2 regions of the Burkholderia pyrrocinia genome follow, and region 1 is predicted to be linked to the other one. Evidence: riboswitches for the same ligand, from Rfam matches in the RefSeq annotation. Region 1 holds a riboswitch; the other holds the start of a gene.
The links. Region 1 has a riboswitch for cobalamin ahead of JYG32_RS00150 (TonB-dependent receptor domain-containing protein). Riboswitches for the same ligand answer to the same signal wherever they lie in the genome.
Positions count from the first base shown of each region.

Region 1 (7,155 bases):
CGCGGAACGACTTGATCGCTTCGGTCGTGAGCTTCTGCTCGGCCGTGCGCTGCGCTTCAGGCGACAGCGAGAACTCGACGTTCGCGACCTGCATCAGGTTCGACAACTGGCCTGCAAGCTTCGACGCCGCGGCGAAATCGCGCGATTCGAGCGCGACCTCGGTACGGCCACGCCATGCGGAGATCTTCCCGTCGCGATCGGTACTCGGATACACGGAGAATGCGCCCGTGTGCGCGGTGACGCCCGATACGCCCTTCGCCTGCGACAGCGCGGCATCGGCGCGCTGGTTCAGCGCGGACGTCAGGCTGCCCGGATCCTTGGCCTGCTGTTCGTAGAACAGCGTGATGTGGATGATGTCCTGCGGCACGTCGGCGCTGGCCTGCGACGAAAGCGACAGCACGCCTGCCGGTTCCGGAAAGTGCGGGTTCGCGGTTTGCGCGTGCGCGGCGGGCGACGCGAGCGTCAGCGCGACGGGAACGGCGGCGGCGAGGGCGAGCGACAGCGCGAGAGCGGATTTCTTGGTCATTGTTGGACTCCTTGTGCGAGGGCGCGCACGCGGATCATGCGTGCACGACGCGGGCGTACCGCGCAACGAAAAAAAGAGCCGGCCCGATCGGCCGACAGCGGTTGCTTAGGCTGCGCGAGAGACCCGCGAGTTCCGCGGCGGCCGCGCGTGCTGACCAGATTTGACCTTTGGCGCGCGCCTACTTCATCAGCTTTTCGGTGATGAACCGCCATTCGGCACGCGTGACGGGCGTGATCGACAGCCGGTTGCCGCGTGCGAGCACGCGCATGTCGGCGAGCTCGTCGTGTTCGCGCAGTGCGGCGAGCGGCACGAGCGGCGACTTTTTCACGTAGCGCACGTCGACGAGCAGCCAGCGCGGCGCTTCCTGCGTCGACTTCGGGTCGTAATAGGGGCTTTTCGGATCGAACTGCGTGGGATCGGGGTAGGGCGTCGACGACACTTCGGCGAGGCCTGCGATGCCCGGCTCGGGGCAGCTCGAGTGATAGAACAGCACGCCGTCGCCGATCTTCATCGTGTCGCGCATGAAATTGCGCGCCTGATAGTTGCGCACGCCGGTCCACGGCAGCGAGCGCTGCGGTGCGTTGGCGAGATCGTCGATGCTTGCTTCGTCCGGTTCGGACTTCATCAGCCAGTATTGCATGGATCGTGATCGACGCAGAAAGAGGCTGCTACAAAAGAAAACGGCACCGGGACGTGCCCGATGCCGTTGGATAGGCCCCCGCCTTGGCCGCTAGGCCGGCATCCTGAACCTGAGGTTCAGAATTGGTCGCAGTTAGCAGCACTTCGGGTACATCAGACAGAGTGACGCGCGCGCCCGTGCTACAAATTTCCGCAACCGTGCACATGGCATTGGTTCAAGGAATATATGACCTTGGCGAACCAGGCAGGGAAGCTGACTGAACTGTGATTCGATGCGCCAATTTGACCACCGTTGATCGCAGAGATCAAGGGGAATCGACGCATCGATTAAAACGTTACTGCGTCTCGTGCTGTGCGAGCACCGCGCCGAGCTGTTCGTTCATCTGGTGCATTGTACGACGGATTTCCTCCGCCGGAAATGCTTCACCGTGCCGCACGCTCGTTTGCAGCCGCAGCAATTCCGATGCGAGCGACAGTGCCGCCATCACCGCGATGCGATCGATGCCGCGTACCGAGCTGTTCGAGCGGATTTTCGACATTTCGGCGTCGACGCGCGCGACTGCCTCGAGCAGCGCCGCTTCGGTCTCGGCCGAACAGGCGAGCCGATAGGCCTGACCGAGAATCGAGACTTCGATCTGCTTGGTGCTCATGCATGTTCTCCGTGGCTGGCCGCGTCATCGCTGTCCGTACGCGCCTGCGCATCCAGCAGGTCGAGCTGGTTGTCGGCTTGCTCCGCGCTTTTCGAGCGCGGCAGCTTTTCGAGAATCGCGTTCAGTTTCACCTGAGCGTCGTCGATTTTTGCCGACAGCGTATCGCGCTCGGCCGCGAGCGCATTGCGTTCTTCGCGCAGTTGCGCGAGTTCCGCGCGGACCGTGTCCGCTTCCGCGCGCAATTGCGCGACCTGCTCTTCGAGCGCGAGCCGTTCCGCGTGATAGCGCTTGTTCAGCGAAATCAGACGGCCAATATTTTGAGATAAGGTTTCGAGTTCGTTGAGCATTTGCTGCGTCCTCTAAAGACCCAGCATTTTAGCGCGGAATAACGCGCAATCCGACATCTGTAACGTTTCCAGTCGTAACACCCTCGCTTCTTGCTGCGAATGGGCGCGTCCCGTGCGTGTCCGGACGCTTCCTTGACGCTTGCGCGACCGGCTCCTAAACTGGCGCCGCCTCGGTGCTCGCGCGTGGAACGCGCGGTTAAACGGGAAGCAGGGCGCGGGCTCCGCCAGGAGACCGCCAACCTGCGCTGCCCCCGCAACGGTAAGCGGCCGCGTCCAGTGACGCAGGCCGGCTCGGGCGCGTTCCGCGTGCAGGTTTCGCACGCGGGCGCGGGCCACTGCGCGTCATCGCGCGGGAAGGCGAGCCGGTACGCCGCCAGCCCGGATACCGGCCGAGACGGGGAGCCCGCACGGGCTTCGTGACGCGTGGCCTGCGGGGAGGCGGGCCGCGCAGTGCTTCACGGGATTTATCTTCATGCTGACCCCAATCGTCCGCACGGCGCTCGGCGCGCTTTGCGGATTGCCGCTTGCCGCCGCCGCGCAGACCGCGGCGAATGCCGATTCCGCGGCGTCCGCCGTGCCCGCGGCCCAACCTGCGGCTGCGACGATGCTCGAACCGGTCGTCGTCACCGCGCAGCGCGCGCCGCAGGCGCTGGCCGACACGATTCCGCAAACCACCGTATTCGACGCGCAGGATATCGCCGCGCATGCGGGCGCCGACCTGCCGACGCTGCTCGCGCTCGCGCCCGGCGCGCAGATCGTGCGCAACGGCGGCCCCGGCGCGAGCGCGACGATGTTCCTGCGCGGTGCGGAGTCGACGCAGTCGCTCGTGCTGATCGACGGCGTGCGGGTCGATTCCGCGAGTCTCGGTGCCGCGCAACTGAGCCAGTTGCCGCTCGACCAGATCGAGCGCGTCGAGATCGTCAACGGCAACGTGTCGTCGCTGTACGGCTCGGGCGCGATCGGCGGCGTCGTGCAGGTGTTCACGAAGGACGGTGGCAATCATCCGCCACGCTTCAACTTCGCGGTCGGCGTCGGCAGCTACGGTACGCAGACGCAGCAGGCTGGCGTATCGGGTCGGCTCGACAGCGACGGGAAGACGACGTTGAGCGTGTCGATCGCGCGCGACAAGGACGACGGTTTTTCCGCGCTCGACCCGGCGAGGAAGCCGAACGCGAACCCGAATGCGAACGGTTACCTGAACGAGAGCATCACCGCGGCGCTGCGCCACCGCTTCAACGACCGCTGGGATGCGGGCATCAGCTACTTCCAGTCGAACGGCAACAACAGCTACGACAACGCGTGGGGCGTGCCGACCGACCTGAACAACCTCTATTCGCGCGTGCAGCAGGTGCGTGCGTTCGCGAACGGCAAGCTGACCGACTGGTGGACCGCTCACCTGAGCGTTTCGACCGGCAACGACCGCAGCCAGTCGGCGCTGAACGGCGTCTACACGGATCACTTCAATACCGACAACCGCCAGTACACGTGGCAAAACGATTTCCGTATCGCGCCTGAACACCTGATACAGGCTGGCTACGAGCGGCTCGACCAGCAGTTCATGTCGAACGCGTATTCCGCGCCGCAGCGTCACGTGAATTCCGGCTGGATCGGCTATTCGGGGCGCTTTGGCCGCCAGCAGTTCCAGGCGAACCTGCGCCGCGACCAGTACTCGGACTTCGGCGGCGCCAATTCCTACTATCTCGGCTACGGCCTCGAACTGACCGATCGCTGGAAGGTGACCGCGAGCTATTCGGACGCGTTCCGTGCACCGAGCTTCAACGACCTCTATTATCCGATGGCCGGCAACCCGTCGATCCAGCCGGAGCGCAGCCATTCGATCGAAGCCGCGCTGCAGTACGCGTCCGATGCGGTGGGCGTGATGCGGCTCACCGCGTTCCAGACGCGCTACGCGAACCTGATCAACTATCGACCCGACGGGAGCGGCTTCTACTATATTGCGCAGAACGTCGGCAGCGCGAAGGTGCAGGGGCTCGAAGGGTCCTGGCAGGGGCATGTCGGCGCGACCGACGTACGGGTTGCCGCCACGTTGCAGAACCCGGTCAACGAAACGCAGAATCAGGATCTCGACCGGCGTGCACGGCGTTTCGCGTCGATGGCCGTGAACCGCGCGTTCGGCGCGTGGCGCGTCGGCGGCGAATGGCTCGTGAGCGGCGCGCGCAACGATTCGGGCGGCGGGCGGCTCGGCGGCTACGGGATCGTCAACCTGTCCGCGCGCTACGACATCACGAAGTCGTGGTACGTCAGCGCGCGCATCGACAACCTGCTCGACAAGGACTACGAGCTTGCCTATGCGTACAACACACCGAAGCGCGGCGCCTATGTCACGCTCGGCTGGCAGCAGTAAGCGGATGCGCCGCGCGTCATGCGCGGGGCCGTGCGCGGTATGAGCGCCGCGCGCGCCGCCGCGATCTGGGCCGCGCTGGCCACCGCGGTCGCGTTGCTGTTCGTCGCGTCGCTGTCGATCGGCAGCGTGCCGATGTCGCCGTGGCAGGCGCTCGCGTCGCTCGTGCCGCATGGCGGCGACGCGTTGTTCGCCGACATCGTCCGCACGCTGCGGCTGCCGCGCGCGCTCGCGGGCTTCGCGTGCGGTGCGCTGCTCGCGCTTGCGGGCGCGCTGCTGCAGGTGCTGCTGCGCAACCCGCTCGCGGAACCGTACGTGCTCGGCGTGTCCGGCGGCGCGGCCGGATTCGCGCTCGTCGCGATGATCGCGGGCGGTGCGTGGTGGCTCGTCGACGCGTCGGCGTTTGCCGGCTCGCTCGTATCGGTCGCGCTCGTGCTCGGTCTTGCACGCCGCGAGCTGTGGCGCGGCGATTCGCGCGACGCGTCGCCGCGGCTGCTGCTCACGGGTGTCGTGATCGCGGCAGGGTGGGGCGCGCTCGTCACGCTGCTGCTGTCGCTCGCGCCCGATGCGCGGTTGCGCGGGATCATCTTCTGGCTGACGGGCGACCTGAACGGCGTGACCGCGCCGTGGTTCGCGTGGGGCGCGCTGCTGCTGGCCGCATGCGTCGCGCTGCCGGCCGCGCCGCAATTGAATGTACTGCTGCGCGGCGACGCGACCGCGCTCGCGCTCGGCGTGCCTGTCGCGCGCCTGCGGGTGCGAATCTATCTCGTCGCGTCGCTGGCCGCGGCGGCTGCGGTGACGACGGCCGGCACGATCGGCTTCGTCGGCCTCGTCGTGCCGCACGCGCTGCGGCTCGCGTTCGGCAACGACCAGCGCATGCTGCTGCCGGCCGCGATGCTCGCGGGCGGGGGCGGCGTGATGGCGGCCGACCTGCTCGCGCGCACCGCGATCGCGCCCGCGCAACTGCCGGTCGGCGTGATGACCGCGTTGATCGGCGTGCCGGTGTTCCTGTGGATGTTGCTGAGGAGGCCGATGCGATGACAAGCCCTGCGCGGCACGCCGCCGCTTCCGGCCACGACATGGCCTGCGCGACCGCTGACCTGACGCTGAAGGGCGGCGCGCGCACGCTGCTCGACGGCTTTACGCGGGCCTTCCGTCCCGGCGAAATCTGGTGCGTCGCCGGGCCGAACGGCGCGGGCAAGACGACGCTGCTCGCGACGCTCGCGGGGTTGCAGCCGCCGGCCGGCGGCCGGGTCGAGATCGACGGTCGGCCACTTGCCGCATGGCCGCCCGCGCAGCTCGCGCAGCGCCGCGCGCTGATGCCGCAGCAACTGCACGATGCATTCAGCGCGACCGTGTTCGACACGGTGCTGCTCAACCGTTTTCCGTATCTCGGCGGCTGGGGCTGGGAGCGCGACGGCGACCGTGCGGCCGTGCACGACGCGCTCGCGACGTTCGATCTGACCGCGCTCGCGTCGCGCGACGTGCTGTCGCTGTCGGGCGGCGAGCGGCAGCGGGTCGCGCTCGCCGCGACACTGTGCCAGGACGCGCCGCTGATGCTGCTCGACGAGCCGCTCGCACATCTCGACCTGCATCACCAGATCGACTGCCTGACCGCGCTGGCCGCATGGCTCGACGCGGGCCCGCGCACGGTGCTGTTTTCGTGCCACGACCTGAATCTTGCGCGGCGTTTCGCGACGCATGCGCTGTTGCTCGACGGCCGCGGCCATGCATGGGCCGGCCTCGTGCACGACGTGCTGACACCGGAGCGCGCGAGCGACGCGTTCGGCTATCCGCTCGTGCTGATCCGCGAGCATGGCCGCGACGCGTTGCTGCCGGCGTGGCCCGAGCGACAATGACCTTTTCTTTTCCGATACGCGGCGCAGGCCGCGCCAACGACACGGCTCTTCGATGACCACTCCGACCCACTTCCCGCCCGCGATCGCGCCGCTCGACGATGCGCTGCGCAAGCGCCTGCAGCATGTGATCGACCACAAGACCAAGCCGCCCGGCAGCCTCGGCCAGCTCGAGGCGCTCGCGCTGCAGATCGGCCTGATCCAGCACACTGAGCGGCCGGTCGTGCAGCGCCCCGTGATGATCGTGTTCGCCGGCGACCACGGGATCGCGGCCGAAGGCGTGAGTCCCTATCCGCAGGCGGTGACCGCGCAGATGGTCGCGAACTTCCTGGCCGGCGGCGCGGCGATCAACGCGTTCTCGGGCGTCGCACAGAGCACGCTCGAGATCGTCGATGCGGGCGTCGCGTCGCCGCTGCCGCTGTCCGACCGGCTGGTGTCGCTGCCGGTCGCGCGCGGCACGCGCAACTTTGCGACGGAGCCGGCGATGACGCACGACGAGGCGATGACCGCGCTCGCGGCCGGCGCGGCGCGCGTGCGCCTGCACGCGTCGCTCGGCACGAACGTGATCGGCTTCGGCGAGATGGGGATCGCGAACACGTCGTCGGCCGCGTGCCTGATGAGCCGCCTGCTCGACGTGCCGATCGACGCGTGCGTCGGGCGCGGCACGGGCCTCGACGACAAGGGGCTCGCACACAAGCGCGCGGTGCTCGGCCGCGCGCTCGTCAAGCACTCGCACGCGGTCGCGCCGCTCGACGTGCTCGCGACGTTCGGCGGC
Region 1 covers NZ_CP070977.1:22,880-30,034, forward strand. The annotation lists gene JYG32_RS00125 (SIMPL domain-containing protein) at 1-526, opposite strand, end outside; gene JYG32_RS00130 (EVE domain-containing protein) at 705-1,166, opposite strand; RNA gene ssrS (6S RNA) at 1,238-1,419, opposite strand; gene JYG32_RS00140 (cell division protein ZapA) at 1,501-1,815, opposite strand; gene JYG32_RS00145 (ATPase) at 1,812-2,162, opposite strand; cobalamin riboswitch at 2,317-2,570, shown strand; gene JYG32_RS00150 (TonB-dependent receptor domain-containing protein) at 2,635-4,527, shown strand; gene JYG32_RS00155 (FecCD family ABC transporter permease) at 4,546-5,565, shown strand; gene JYG32_RS00160 (ABC transporter ATP-binding protein) at 5,562-6,383, shown strand; gene cobT (nicotinate-nucleotide--dimethylbenzimidazole phosphoribosyltransferase) at 6,436-7,155, shown strand, end outside.

Region 2 (7,155 bases), 1.1 Mb from region 1:
CCGGCCATGTTCACGTAGGTCGTGTAGCCGAGGATGTCGGTCGCCTCCGCGAGCGCAGCGCGCGCGGCCGGCGTGAGCCACGCGGCGCCGCCCGGGCCGAGGCCGAGCACGGTCAGGCGGCCGCGCGCACGGCCGAGCGTGGCGGGATCGACCGGCTGCGACGCGACCGCGCACGCGAGCCCGTTCGACGCTGCGCGCAGCGTGTGTGCGACGCGCAATGCACGGCCGAGCAGCGTGGCCGCATCGGCTTGCGCGTCACCGTCGACATCGACGAAGCGCAGCGGCACGTCGAGCGTTTGCGCCGCTTCTTCCAGCGCGGCTTCGCCGATCGCCGATGCCGGCGCGACGATGGCCGCGAGCGCCAGCCGCGCGAGGCCTTGTGCGTCGAGCGCGGCTTCGATGCGCGCGGCGAGCGCTTCGTCCGCGTGCACGGCATGCGCATCGACGCCGACCATCACGCTGCGCGGATGGATCACGAGTTCGTCTTGCGTGCCGCGCCATGCTTCGGGCGTCACGCGGATCGCATGCGCAGCCGCGTCGTCGCGCGGCAGCGCGACATCGTCGAGCCACGGCGCCGCGCCGTCGATGCGTGTCGACGCGCCCGCGAGCAGGTCGGACACGAACCGCTTGCCCTGTGCGAGATCGGCGAGTGCATAGCCTTCGGGCGGATTGAGCACGCATGCGCCGAAGCGCAGTTCTCCGCTCGTCGTGATCGCCGGCGCGACGCCGAGCCATTCGGCCAGTTCGCGCGCGATCACGTTGACGCCCGTCAGCCCGCCGAGCAGCGGCACGACGGCCGAGCCGTCCTCCGCGACCGCGAGCACGGGCGGCTCGACGCCCTTGTCGGCCAATGCGGGCGCGAGGCAACGAATCACGATGCCGGCGGCGCACAGCGCGACGATCGGCAAGCCTCGCGCATAGAGTTCGCGCAGGTGCGCGCCGAGTTCGTCGAACGGCACGTCGGCGTCGACGCGCGACGCGAGCCCGTGCACGCGGGCGCCCGGGTAGCGCGCCTGGATCCGCCGCGCGGTGTCGAGCGCGCCCGCGCCGAGCATCACGATCGCGGGCGGAGTCGTCATCCTTGCCATTTTTCCCCCGGCACGACGAGCAGCGAGAAATACGGCGACGCCATCGGATCGACTTCGTCGAGCGGCACGATGCGCTGGCTCGCCATCGTCGCGCGCTCGACGTACAGCGCGCGTTTCGCGAGCCCGAGTTCGTCGAGCACGCGCCGCACCTTGTCGAAATTGCGGCCGAGCTTCATCACGACGGCCGCGTCGGCCTGCGCGAGCCGCGCGCGCAGTTCGTGCTCGGGCAGCACGCCCGACAGCACCGACAGGCTCTGGTTGCGATAGACGAGCGGCTGGCCGAGCACGGCCGTGCCGCCGAGCATCGCGCACACGCCCGGGATGACCTCGGTGTCGTAGCGCGGTGCGAGGCGGTCGTGCAGATACATGTACGAGCCGTAGAAGAACGGATCGCCTTCGCAGATCACCGCGACGTCGCGGCCCGCGTCGAGATGCGCCGCGACGATTTCGGCGGCCGTATCGTAGAAATCGGCGATCACGGTCTCGTAGCAAAGCGGCGGCGGCAATGCCTCGGTCGTTACCGGATAGACGAGCGGCAGTTGCGTCTGCGTGTCGAGCAGGTGCGCTTCGACGATGCCATATGCATTGCCTTTCTTGCCCTTCGCGACGAAATACGCGACCACGGGCGCGGCCTGCAGCACGCGCAGCGCCTTGATCGTCATCAGTTCAGGGTCGCCGGGGCCGACCCCGACCCCGAACAGGCGTCCGCGCGCGGCCGTCATTCGACCTCCGTCGCGAGCGCGTTGATCGCGGCGGCAGCCATCGCGCTGCCGCCGCGCCGGCCGAGCAGCGCGACGTACGGCACGCCGCGGCTGTCGGCATCGAGCATCGCCTTCGATTCGGCCGCGCCGATGAAGCCGACCGGGAACCCGAGGATCAGCGCGGGGCGCGGCGCGCCGGCGTCGATCATGTCGAGCAGGTGGAACAGCGCGGTCGGCGCATTGCCGATCACGACGACGCTGCCCGCGAGATGCGGGCGCCACAGTTCGAGTGCCGCGGCCGAGCGCGTGTTGCCGAGATGGCGCGCGAGGTCGAGCACCTCCGGCTCGCCGAGCGTGCAGATCACGGGATTGCCGGCCGGCAGCCGTGCGCGCGTGATGCCTTCGGCGACCATCTTCGCGTCGCACAGGATCGGCGCGCCGGCCGCGAGTGCCGTGCGGCCCGCGGTGCCGGCGCCGGCCGAGAAGCGCAGGTCGTAGACGACATCGACCATCCCGCACGCGTGGATCACGCGCACCGCGAGTTTCTCGAGATCCGGCGGAACCTGCGACAGGTCGGCCTCGGCGCGGATCGTCGCGAACGACTGGCGGTAGATTTCCTGCCCGTCGCGAATGTAGTCAAGCATCGGTGGTGTCCTGGCTATGCCGCGCGCCCGTCAGTCGGGCCGCGGCCTGGTCAATCGTCAGATGGCGCGCGAGCGGGGCGCCGAGGCCCGCGGCGGCGTCGCGCCGGTAAAGGTCGTAGTGTGCGGGCGCAACCGCGACGAGCGTGTGCGTCGCGGGATGCGGCAGCGCGCAGTGGCGCTCGCAGCCGGTCAGGTGCACGTCGACCGGATGGCCGATGCGCGTGGCGAGCGCGAGCGCGTCGTGTTTCGTGTCGGCGTGCGCTTTCGCGCAGCCCGCACTGCCGGTGCACGCGACGATCGTCGCAAGCGGGTCCGACGACGCGCAGACGAGGCCGAGCGTCGCGAGCGCATCGAGCGTGGCCGGTGCGCGTGCGTGCGACACGCCGTGGATGAACACGCCTTGCCACGGCGTCATCGACAGCGTGCCGTTACCGTCCGATTCGGCCAATGCGGCGAGCCGTTCCAGTTGCGTCGCGTCGAGCCGCCCGAGCGCGAATTGCGCGCCGACGCTGCAACGGGGCGCATCGAGCGACGGGCGCGCGCCGAACCGCAGTGCGGAATCGGAGCGCATGCGCCGCCAGCCGGCGAGCGCGGGATCGGCCGTGAGCGGGAAGGGCAGGTAGTGCCGGGCGCGTTCGAACAATGCGCGTTCGCCGCACGTCGCGAGCAGCGCACGCATCCGCGTGACGTCGGCCGGCGCGAGATCGAGGAACGCGAGCAGCAGTGCGCGGACGAGCGCGACGGCCTGGCCGGGCGACACATCGACTGAAGCAGGCGGATCGTCGTGCGCGACCGGCGGGCAGCCGGCCAGCCCGGCCGCGATGCGCACCGCGCCGTCGTCGCGGCGCCATGCGGCGAGCCAGATGTCGTGCGGATGATCGAGCGCCGCGACCGATTCGCCGCCGTCGAGCTGGATCGAGAATTTCGGCGACAGCTCGCCGCGGCGCGGCTCGCTCGCCAGCATGTCGAGCAGCGGAATGGCGAGCGCGCGGCTGTCGACGAGCGCGGCGGGGTCATGCCCGGCGAGCGGGCTGAGCATGACATTGCGGACGTCGTCGCTCGCGGCAAGCGCGGCCGCATCGGCGGCGGCGTCTGCGGTTGCATCGGCGCGCGGGCCGAGCCCCGCGTCGAGCAACGCGCGCGTCAGCGCGTCGGTCGCGCCGTCGCGAATGCCGCGCAGCTGGAGATTCGCCCGATTGGTCGCATCGATCGCGCCGGAGCCGTACGCACGCGCGGCGGCGGCGATCGCGCGGGCCTGCGCGGCATCGAGCCGGCCGCCCGGCAACTTGATCCGGCACAGTCCGCCATCGGCGGCCGCGACGACGCGCACGAGCCCCGGGCAGGCCGACGGGCGTACGATGGGCGACGCAGGAATCGAATCGGGGGCGGAACTCAACGGGGTACCGGGACAGTGTCGCGCCGCGGCCAACGCATCGGTACACCCCGCCCGACGCCGACTGGCACGCACGCACTTTCTGGCCGGCAGGTCTCCTGGCTGACAGGTCGGCGCCGGCTCCCGGCCTTCCCGGTCGAACCAGTGGCATCAGGGGGGAGATCGGCTCGCTGTCTACAGTTGCGGGGGCAGCCACAGCGGCGCGCGATGCGCCCTGTGTTCCCTCTTCGGCCCCGAAGGGCACCGGCGAACGAACGGCCGTAGGATACCTGATTTCGACCGCGTTTCGCGACCGGAAGGCGGTTCGCGACAGACGAGGCGGGACAGCCCGGCGCTGGCGTGCCGGCAGATGAAACGCGGGATGGAACACGGTACCATGCCGTCTTTCGCAATGGGGACGGCTGCGCCGGCTCTTTCACGGCCGCGCGGCGACACGATGGAATCGAACGATGGGGAAGGGTGCATGACGGCGTGGCTGACGGTAGTGGGCATCGGCGACGACGGTTACGCGGGGCTCGGACGCAGCGCGCGGCGCGCGCTGCTCGACGCGACGCTCGTCGTCGGCGCGAAGCGGCATCTCGACATGCTGCCCGCGCGGCTGCCGGCCGCGCGCGAAGCGTGGCCGTCGCCGTTCGATCTCGCGGGCGTGCTTGCGCGTCGCGCGTCGCCCGTATGCGTGCTCGCGAGCGGCGACCCGATGCTGTTCGGCGTCGGCGCGACGCTCGCGCGCCAGCTTTCCCCCGACGAATGGCGCGTGCTGCCCGCGCCGTCGTCGCTGTCGCTCGCGGCCGCGCGCCTCGGCTGGGCGCTGCAGGACGTCGGCGCGGTATCGCTCGTCGGCCGTCCGCTCGCGACGCTCGCACGTCACCTGCTGCCGGGCCGGCGCCTGTTCGTACTGAGTGCCGACGGCCGCACGCCGGCCGCCGTCGCGGCCGAACTCACCGCACGCGGCTTCGGGCCGACCCGCATCAGCGTATTCGAACATCTGGGCGGCCCGTTCGAGCGGCGTCTCGACGGCCTCGCGCAGGACTGGAACGTCGACGAAACGGCCGCACTCAATCTCGTCGCGCTCGACTGCCAGGCCGGCCCCGACGCACCGCGCCGCGCGCTCACGCCCGGCTTGCCCGACGATGCGTACCGCCACGACGGCCAGCTCACCAAACGCGACCTGCGCGCGATGACGCTCGGGCGCCTCGCACCCGCGCCCGGCGAGCTGCTGTGGGACGTCGGCGCGGGCAGCGGTTCGATCGGCATCGAATGGATGCGCGCGCATCCGTCATGCCAGGCGATCGCGATCGAAGCCCATGCGGAACGGCAGCGCTTCATCGAGCACAACCGCGACGCGCTCGGCGTGCCGGGCCTGCAGCTCGTCGCGGGCCGCGCGCCCGATGCGCTCGCGGGGCTCGCCGCGCCGGACGCGATCTTCATCGGCGGCGGTGCGACGGCGCCCGGCGTACTCGACGCGTGCTGGTCGTCGCTGAAGCCCGGCGGCCGGCTGGTCGCGAACGCGGTCACGCTGCAGGGCGAGATGGCGCTCGCCGCATGGCGCGATGCGCACGGCGGCACGCTCACGCGCGTGTCGCTTGCGCATGCCGAACCGCTCGGCCGCTTCGACACGTGGCGGCAGCCGTTGCCGGTCACGCTGTACGACGTGCGCAAGCCCGACGCGGCCGCCACGACCGGACCGTCGAACGTGACGAACGCAACGGACGCGTGATGCGCGACGAAACCCCCGAACATCCCGCGCCGCTGCGCTTCGGCTATACGACCGGAAGCTGCGCGACCGCGACGTCGCTCGCGGCCGCGCGCCTGCTGCTCGCGGGCCGCGCGGACGATGCCGTCGAGATCGTGCTGCCGAAGGGGCAGCGCGTGATGATGCGGCTCGAGTTCTGCCGGACCACGGCCGACGGCGCCGAAGCCGGCACGATCAAGGATGCCGGCGACGATCCGGACGTCACGCACGGCGCGCTGATCTTCGCGCGCGTCGCGCTCGCGGCGGCGCCCGGCGTGCGTTTTCACGCGGGGCCGGGCGTCGGCACGGTCACGCGTGCGGGGCTGACGCTGCCGGTCGGCGAACCGGCGATCAACCCGGTGCCGCGCCAGATGATGACGACGCACCTCGACGCGCTGGCAGACGAGCATGGCTACGCGGGCGGCTTCGACGTGACGATCGGTGTCGAAGGCGGCGAAGCGCTCGCGCTGAAGACGATGAACCCGCGTCTGGGCATCGTCGGCGGGCTGTCGATCCTCGGTACGACCGGCATCGTGCGGCCGTTCTCGTGCTCGGCCTATATCGCGTCGATCCACCAGGGCATCGACGTCGCGCGCGCGAACGGCATCGAGCATATCGCCGCGTGCACGGGCAATGCGAGCGAGGACGCGATGCGCGCGCATTACCACCTGCCCGACATGGCGCTGGTCGAGATGGGCGATTTCGCGGGCGCGGTGCTCAAGCACCTGCGACGCGCACCGATCGCGCGGCTGTCGATGTGCGGCGGCTTCGGCAAGCTGAGCAAGCTTGCGGCGGGCCACCTCGACCTGCACAGCCGCCATTCGAGCATCGACCTGCCGCTGCTCGCGCAGTGGGCGGCCGAGGCCGGCGCGAGCGATGCGCTGCAGGCCGCGATGCGCGCCGCGAACACGAGCCAAGAAGCACTGAAGCTCGCGCTGGCCGACGGCGTGCCGCTCGGCGATCTCGTCTGCGCGCAGGCGCTGCGCGTCGCGCGCGATATCGTGCCGCCATCGGTCGCCGTCGAGATGTTCGCGATCGACCGGCAGGGCCGCTTCGTCGGGCAAGCGCGATGAGCGCGCGCATCCTGCTGCTCGGCGGCACCGGCGATGCGCTGACAATCGCGCGCGCACTCGGTCCGCATCACGTGTACAGCCTCGCCGGCCTCGGCAAGGTGCCCGACGACCTGCGCTGCGACGTGCGCGTCGGCGGTTTCGGCGGCGCCGCCGGCTTGGCCGCGTATCTGCGCAGCACCGGCATCGGTCTCGTGATCGACGCGACGCATCCGTATGCCGCGCGAATCAGCGCGAACGCGGCTGCCGCGACACGCGACGCGGGCGTGCCGCTGTGGGCGCTGCGCCGCGCGCCATGGGCGCCGCAACCCGGCGACGACTGGCGGATGGTCGACGACTGGGCCGGCATCGAGGCCGCGCTCGCGCCGTTCCGGCGGCCGCTTTTCACGCTGGGCCGCGAACCGCTCGCGCATCTCGACGCGATCCCGCCGCACCAGTTCTGGCTCGTGCGCTGCCTCGACGCGCATCCCGGCAACGCGCACGCGCAGATCGTCGCCGCGCGCGGGCCGTTCACGCTCGACGGCGAG
Region 2 covers NZ_CP070977.1:1,140,184-1,147,338, reverse strand. The annotation lists gene cobJ (precorrin-3B C(17)-methyltransferase) at 1-1,079, opposite strand, end outside; gene JYG32_RS05440 (precorrin-2 C(20)-methyltransferase) at 1,076-1,810, opposite strand; gene JYG32_RS05435 (precorrin-8X methylmutase) at 1,807-2,433, opposite strand; gene cobG (precorrin-3B synthase) at 2,426-3,829, opposite strand; cobalamin riboswitch at 3,898-4,089, opposite strand; gene cbiE (precorrin-6y C5,15-methyltransferase (decarboxylating) subunit CbiE) at 4,290-5,543, shown strand; gene JYG32_RS05420 (cobalt-precorrin-5B (C(1))-methyltransferase) at 5,543-6,631, shown strand; gene JYG32_RS05415 (cobalt-precorrin-6A reductase) at 6,628-7,155, shown strand, end outside.
Region 2: another riboswitch for cobalamin. It lies ahead of cobG (precorrin-3B synthase); the one in region 1 lies ahead of JYG32_RS00150 (TonB-dependent receptor domain-containing protein).